One region of the Paenibacillus sp. RS8 genome, then DNA from elsewhere that is predicted to be linked to it. Evidence: predicted binding sites of a transcription regulator. Region 1 holds the regulator's gene; the other holds the start of a gene.
What was found. Region 1 encodes LexA, which represses DNA repair genes until DNA is damaged. Its sites were predicted from a motif close to CGAACATATGTTCG; they were not measured.
Positions count from the first base shown of each region.

Region 2: ACDZ28_RS31610 (YolD-like family protein) is a predicted target of LexA. The motif match lies at 1,734-1,747, and genes of this name have one in related genera.

Region 1 covers NZ_CP168131.1:5,397,337-5,400,756, forward strand. The annotation lists gene ACDZ28_RS25490 (hypothetical protein) at 1-355, opposite strand, end outside; gene ACDZ28_RS25495 (DUF896 domain-containing protein) at 405-614, opposite strand; gene ACDZ28_RS25500 (LysM peptidoglycan-binding domain-containing protein) at 724-1,137, opposite strand; gene lexA (transcriptional repressor LexA) at 1,433-2,059, shown strand; gene ACDZ28_RS25510 (L,D-transpeptidase) at 2,309-2,647, shown strand; gene ACDZ28_RS25515 (hypothetical protein) at 2,795-3,175, shown strand; gene ACDZ28_RS25520 (hypothetical protein) at 3,396-3,420, shown strand, end outside.
Region 2 covers NZ_CP168131.1:6,751,710-6,755,129, reverse strand. The annotation lists gene ACDZ28_RS31625 (glycosyl hydrolase) at 1-159, shown strand, start outside; gene ACDZ28_RS31620 (PH domain-containing protein) at 239-727, opposite strand; gene ACDZ28_RS31615 (hypothetical protein) at 846-1,406, shown strand; gene ACDZ28_RS31610 (YolD-like family protein) at 1,786-2,121, shown strand; gene ACDZ28_RS31605 (hypothetical protein) at 2,124-2,282, opposite strand; gene ACDZ28_RS31600 (M15 family metallopeptidase) at 2,448-3,158, shown strand; gene ACDZ28_RS31595 (hypothetical protein) at 3,234-3,420, shown strand, end outside.

The DNA of each region.
Region 1 (3,420 bases):
CTGGTAAATAGCGTTCGCGATTGAATTTTATAGTGGATAGTCTAGCATTCTCCACCTTCAAATACGGACGTCGGAAAAACAGAAGTGCTGCTAGTAAGTAGTACAAAACGACTCCTAGCCAATTCATCAGCATACCATTGCCTTTGGCCTGATCTACCGAACCAATCATCCAAAACATAGTACCAAGCACTAATAACACTACTGGAAATGCAATGTTACGGCCTTTAAAGGTTTCACTGTTCTTGCCAGGAGATTTGGATTTTGATGCGTAAATCGTTTCCTTCCCCTGTTTCTTTCTTTGCTTGTTAATTTGCTGTGTGTTACGTTGAACCATTCTTTCCCAAGAACGGGCCATATGCGTTCCCCCTAGTCATCCAGTAGTATCTATGAAAAGGAACAGGGTGTTAATGCTTAAGCCCCTTGTTACCTTGTTCATGCTCATCATTATCGACCAATTCAATCGTATTCAATTGTGCTCGGAAGTTATTGCGAATATTCCCCAAATAGATTTCACGAAGCTTGGCGCGTTCCGCCGTTTCCTCTTGATTAAGGCCTACGCTCTTCTGTTTGCGTGCCAATTCGTTAATACGCGCGACCAACTCATCAATGTTCAAAACTTTCCCTCCCCATATAAATTAATTCTAACTCTGCCATGAGAAAAAGAGCTTGTCAAGGTTTACTCCCTGCAAGCTCTTTATGTCCTTCTATTATGTTCTTAGAATATTAATAAATAGGTAAACTGAGAATATCTCCAGCATTAATCTGACTGCCTTTAATGCCATTAGATTTTTTAATTCCTTCTATATATACAGCCGTCTTCATATCCGATGGTTTATTCTCAAGAGCAATACTCCAAAGTGTATCTCCGCGTTCAACCACTACGCGCTTCTCATCCTTCATTAAAGTAGTAGATCCTGCAAATACATTACCTACTACTGTGAGTCCTGATAGTACGAGCACAATGATCAATGTAAGTTTAATAACAAAATCTCTCCGGAACAAACGCATCAATCCTTCAAGCAAAAGCGCTGTAATCTCTTTAATCTGAGCTGAATAACGGGTAACAGGATTATGTCCTAAAGATTCAACCACGGGGGCTTTATCGTAGATGCTACGGTATGTACTGTATTTTAACATGAATATCATCCTCCAAACACTTGTTCTTACTTTTGAAATTATAATAACACGAACATGTGTTTTGTTCAATACTATTTCAGAACAATTGTTCTCTTTTTTTTGAAAAGAGTAAATCACCCTATCATCTATAAAAAGAATCCAGCTGATCATTGTTTTAAAGTTCGCTTTATCAATACGAGACTACCATTTATTAACTCTTTCGAATTAATATTTATAATAGTTAGAACTTATGTTTGTGCGAACGGTAGTTCTATGTTATAATTTTCCCAAACATTACTATATGGGGTTGATTCCAATGTCAAAGATTTCAAGTCGCCAGCTGGCGATCCTGGAATTTATACGTAGCGAAGTCCGCAGCAAGGGTTATCCTCCTTCCGTTCGGGAGATTGGAGAAGCTGTTGGTCTTGCTTCCAGCTCCACAGTTCACGGTCATTTGGATCGGCTAGAGAAGAAGGGACTTATCCGTCGAGATCCAACGAAGCCTCGTGCAATAGAATTGCTTGGCCAAGAGGATTCCGAGAATGTCCATCATTTCGCACAAACCGTCGCACGCATTCCTGTCGTAGGTAAGGTTACCGCCGGGGTTCCTATCACTGCTACTGAGAATATTGAAGACTACTTCCCGCTTCCAACTCACTATGTTGGAGATAACAAAGTATTTATGTTATCGGTTCAAGGTGACAGTATGGTCGAAGCTGGGATAATGAATGGTGACTATGTTATTGTCCGTCAACAACAGACAGCTGATAACGGAGATATCGTTGTAGCTATGACCGAAGAAGATGAAGCTACCGTTAAGACCTTTTATAAAGAACGTGATCATATACGTCTTCAGCCGGAGAATCCGGCGTACGAGCCTCTTCGCCTTAATCGCGTGACCATTCTCGGCAGAGTTATCGGATTATTTCGAGATATCCACTAAGTATGCACTCCTACCAAGCCAAAACGGATACCGTCCATTAAAGGACGGTATCCGTTTCTACGAGAAGCATAAAGATACTGTTTACTGTAATATCAAAGGCTGTTCCACAAATGTGGAACAGCTTTTTTTTGTTTTCTAACTCAAATCATCCATACTAGAACACGCGTTCGCATACGCTAAAATGGCCATTTTCTATTAATAACCGTTTAGGCTTTCTGCTCATATCCTATTAGAAAGGAGTGTTGCGCAATGCCAAATTACCGAATTATTGTAGATCTGACCCAGCGTATGCTGTATCTTCTTGATAACAACATTGTGATCAGAGGTTTCCCCGTCGGAATCGGTAAAATGTTAACCCAATCACCCTTGGGTGACTTCACTATTATTAACAAAGAACCCGATCCAGGTGGTCCATTTGGGGTCTTTTGGATGGGTCTATCTAAGCCTCACTATGGAATACATGGAAATAATGATCCCTCCTCGATAGGTCACGAAGTTTCCCACGGTTGTATTCGGATGTACAATGCGGATGTGCTAGCACTAGCTGCGATTGTTCCGATTGGAACACAAGTAACGATCAGGAATTAAATCTATCCATAAATAAACACACTTCACTCATGGTTCAATGAATGGGGTGTGTTTGTATTTAAGTATTTTTGATGGCGTAATAGGAATTATGTGGTTATATGTCGAATAATGTTAACAGGATTTCAAATAGAAAGGAAGTGTCTGGTTTTGAACAACTCCAAAATTAGAACCCTCGTCGATTTTAAAGTCGATGCACTTGTTAAACTCTCAGGATTATTGTTAAATAACGATCAAGCTAGTGGAAAAAAAGTAAATCTACTCACCTCATTTGGCAGTATTCAAGGGACGATCTCCCCTTCCGCCTCCAATAAAGAGGATGTTTTTGACTTAAAATCTCTAATGGATGATGTCATTGTAGATGAATACATATCTTATTTAGGTGCGGAACATCCCGATAAAAATTTCAGCTATAACTTTGTAGTCCTCAATGATGTTTCTGTAAGACCCTATGCTAACTTTGAATCATCGATCGAATACAAACAGCTAATTGTGTATACCGATCAAATTACGGCATTCAATTTCTTATAATTTTGACATATTTACATTAATAACTCTAATCTAAGCACTCAGTAACTGCCCAAGCATGCATAAAAGGCGGATCTCTGGGTGCTTTTTTTTGCTAATGCTGTAATTGTTCCTATATTTCAACGAATTTCACTTTTAGCAGATACTAGTCGAGAAGATTTAGGCATATCTTTCATTAAGTAATAAATCTTGTTCTGCAGAGATAACTAGGAGGTGTGATTCCATGCTGATTTTCTTGATGTACATAT
Region 2 (3,420 bases), 1.4 Mb from region 1:
CAGGAGCGAAAAGGTAGTGTGAATCTGATTGCAGGCAAGCTGCACGAAGTAAAAGTGGAATACTATGAGAATGAGGGGGACGCGCGGATTGTATTGCAATGGGAAAGCCCTAGCCAGCCAAAGGGGATTATTCCAGCAAGTACGTTCTATCTTCCATAAAAAATATCTGCTTTGAGCGTCGAAACGTAAGCAAAAAAAAGCCCCGGATTTCGGGGCTTTTTTTAACTTAAAAACCAACTTAGATTTGTTCGCGGTAGCTAATGTTGTTGGCGATCTTCTCGTCTCGAACGGCTTTGCGCAGAACATCTTTGACGGTTTGGGCATCATGGATTTTTCGGAAAAGAAGCTGAGGCGCTGAGGCATCATCAGAAAATACAGTTAATGAACCAATGCCGAGCATCCGGTCCATGATAGATTGTGCTACGGATAAATCGCGTACGCGCAGTAATTCAATTTCTTCGACATTTTTACCGATAAGTCCGGTCTTTACCATAATGCGCTGGCTTGTAATGGTGTACGTAGTCGTGTTTAGGCGTACGATTCCTTTGAGGCGATCCGAGATGCTAGCCGGTTTACCTTTCCAGAGTACGACTTCTTGAGTAGCGTTTAGATTTGCTGATGGACGCCGGGCGGTCACTGGAGCGGTGCCGTCAATGCTAGATCCACATTCTCCACAAAATTTCACGCCCTGCTTATATTCTGAACCGCAGGTTGTGCAATAAGGCATAAAAACTCTCCTTCCCTAATTACAATTGAAATAATTATAACATAATAGTCATTTTACATAAATTTCATTTGCACTTTACACAAAGCGACATTATTCTGTTAAGTGGAGGGATAAATAAATGAAAAAAGTGTTACTAATAGGAACGCTAATGTTGACTGTCATCCTTAGCGCCTGCAGCAATAATAATTCAACTTCATCGGCGCCTGCCTCAGAGGAAGAAGTGCAGGAGACCGTGCAAAACTTCTACAATGAAATGTCTAAACTTGAGGAATTAGGAAAATCATCTTTAGCGGAGTTCAACGAAGCCATCGCTGGTTATTCAGCAGGAGAGCTTTCGGACAGGCAGCTAGAGAAGAAGATTAACGAATTCCAGAAAACTGCAACAGACCTATCTAATCAGGCTGAAAAGGTGAAGATCTCCTCTAGCTTGCCTGAAGATATTCGTAAGCTGCTTGAGGAGTCCAAAATTGCTTTTCAAAGTGCTTATGCTCTAAAAGAACAAGCTTCTCAAGGTGCTGATTCCACAGAGGTCACTGCTGAGCAGTTCCAGGAATTGAATCAGAACGCTGATGTAGCGATGCTGTACGGCATATCCAAGCTTAATGAAGCAAGAGAAGCAACAGGGCTTATCGATGCCGATGGTCAGTCCACCACTGAGTCAGAGAACGTTAAAGAATAGATCGGAATGTAGACGCTGTACAGTTTAACTGTCAGCGTCTTTTTGCTGCGATTTTGAGCTTAAGTAGAGGTAACACGGCCAATCCTATAAATAAGCCAGCTACAATTCCTTTTGTAAGGTCTGAGAGTGTATTACTTTGATATACGAGGGGGTATGTGCACAGGAATAACGCAGGGATTAGGATGAGAAGTGCAGTATTTTTTTTCAAGTGGAAAGCTCCTCTCGATCAGATATGTATTATTATACAACTTTTAGATAAAGAGGAAGATAGAAAAGTGGTATCTTTTTCCTGATTATTGATTATTCAGCGAAGGTATGGATATAATACAAACATACGTTCGTATATATAGGATAGTATAGATATTAGGGAGGGGTTACCATGGGCAAAAAGCTGGAGAAAAACGGACTGTGGGAAAGCAGTCGGATGATGCTGCCGGAGCACAAGGTAAGAATTATTAGGGATGAACGGGAGACGCTACGACGCATTAAGCCTATTCTGGATGAGCAGAAGCTGGAGGAAATCGAATGTACACTAGCCTTATCGTTACGAAGTCATGTGCGTGTGACTGTTGTGTTGTTTGACCCCTTTGAGAATACGACAATAAGTGGTTTTGTGACCTCCATTCACACCCACTCGCGTGAGTTTAAGCTGCAGTGGGCGGAGGAATGGAAGTGGATCAATGTGGATGACCTTGTTGAGGTTTACATCGTCTAATGCTAAGAATTGCTGCCTTCATTTTTTTCATAAGCAATTAGAGTTACGGTTGGGTTGCCGGTTAGATGTGCAATAGAAGCTTCGGCATTCCGAATAATTTCGAGTGCTTCATCCTGTTCGCTGAGTGCAGCAACTCTATAGCTATCGCTATGAATGTCCATATGTGTTCCCACCTTTCGCTAATATTTTGCCCTTTTTTGTGGAAATGATCCAAGGTGGAGAAGCCGTGAATAGCTACCTTTCAGGTTAGATCTCGGGGATACCGGGGTCTTTTTTTAAAATATAAGAAAGGGTTATTAGTACAAGCGAATGGGGAGTCGGGATCATTGATTATAGCAAGGGGTGATTCTATGCTGACTTTGGAACAAGTAAGGGATAAATCGACGGCGCGTCTTGTTGGGCTTCATCCTGTTTTGGCAGCAGGAGCGAAGGCTTTGATTCAGCAAAGCTATGCCAAAGGAGTGCCGATTGTGATTACCCAGGGATTACGCTCGATCGCAGAACAAAATGCCTTGTACGCACAGGGGAGAAGTAAGCCGGGGCCAATAGTTACTAACGCCAAGGGTGGAACCAGCTATCACAATTATGGCCTTGCGTTTGATTTTGCGCTTTTGCTGCCGGACGGAAATAGTCTATCCTGGGATATGAATCGTGATGGGGATAAAGATAAAATAGCGGACTGGCAAGAGGTGGTACAGGTGGGCAAACAGCTGGGGCTTGAATGGGGAGGAGACTGGACGTCTTTTAAAGATTATTCCCACTTGCAGATGACCTTCGGTTTAACCACAAGTCAACTTCGCGCAGGTAAACGTCCTACAACGGATCAGGTCAATGAAGCTTTAAAAAGGATAATCGGGGAGGATGACCAGGTGAACAAAGACGTTAAAGTAACGATAACCTTAAACGGTACTAAACTTACGGATGGTGTTCTTGATACCGGCGTAACATATGTACCCGTGCGTGCTCTGGCTGAGGCGCTTGGAGCAAAGGTTACGTATGATGCTGCGAGTAAGACGGTGAATGTAGTAAAAGAGTAGATCCATTTATGTATAGACAGTGCCATCCAAGGGGAAATTATCAGTGATCACTAACTATAAAGGGAGGCATACGTTGTGAACAAGCTGATAACAAGCCTTGCATGCTGCACTGTACTGTCACTGAGTGTAATGGGAGCTAGTTACGCTAATCCAATCGGGTCGGCAGCTTTAGGTGGTATCCCAAACGCGAATACGGGCATGGATGGTACCGTGAATAACACTCGGATGATGAATACGGAAGGCAATCTAATGAACGGCACCA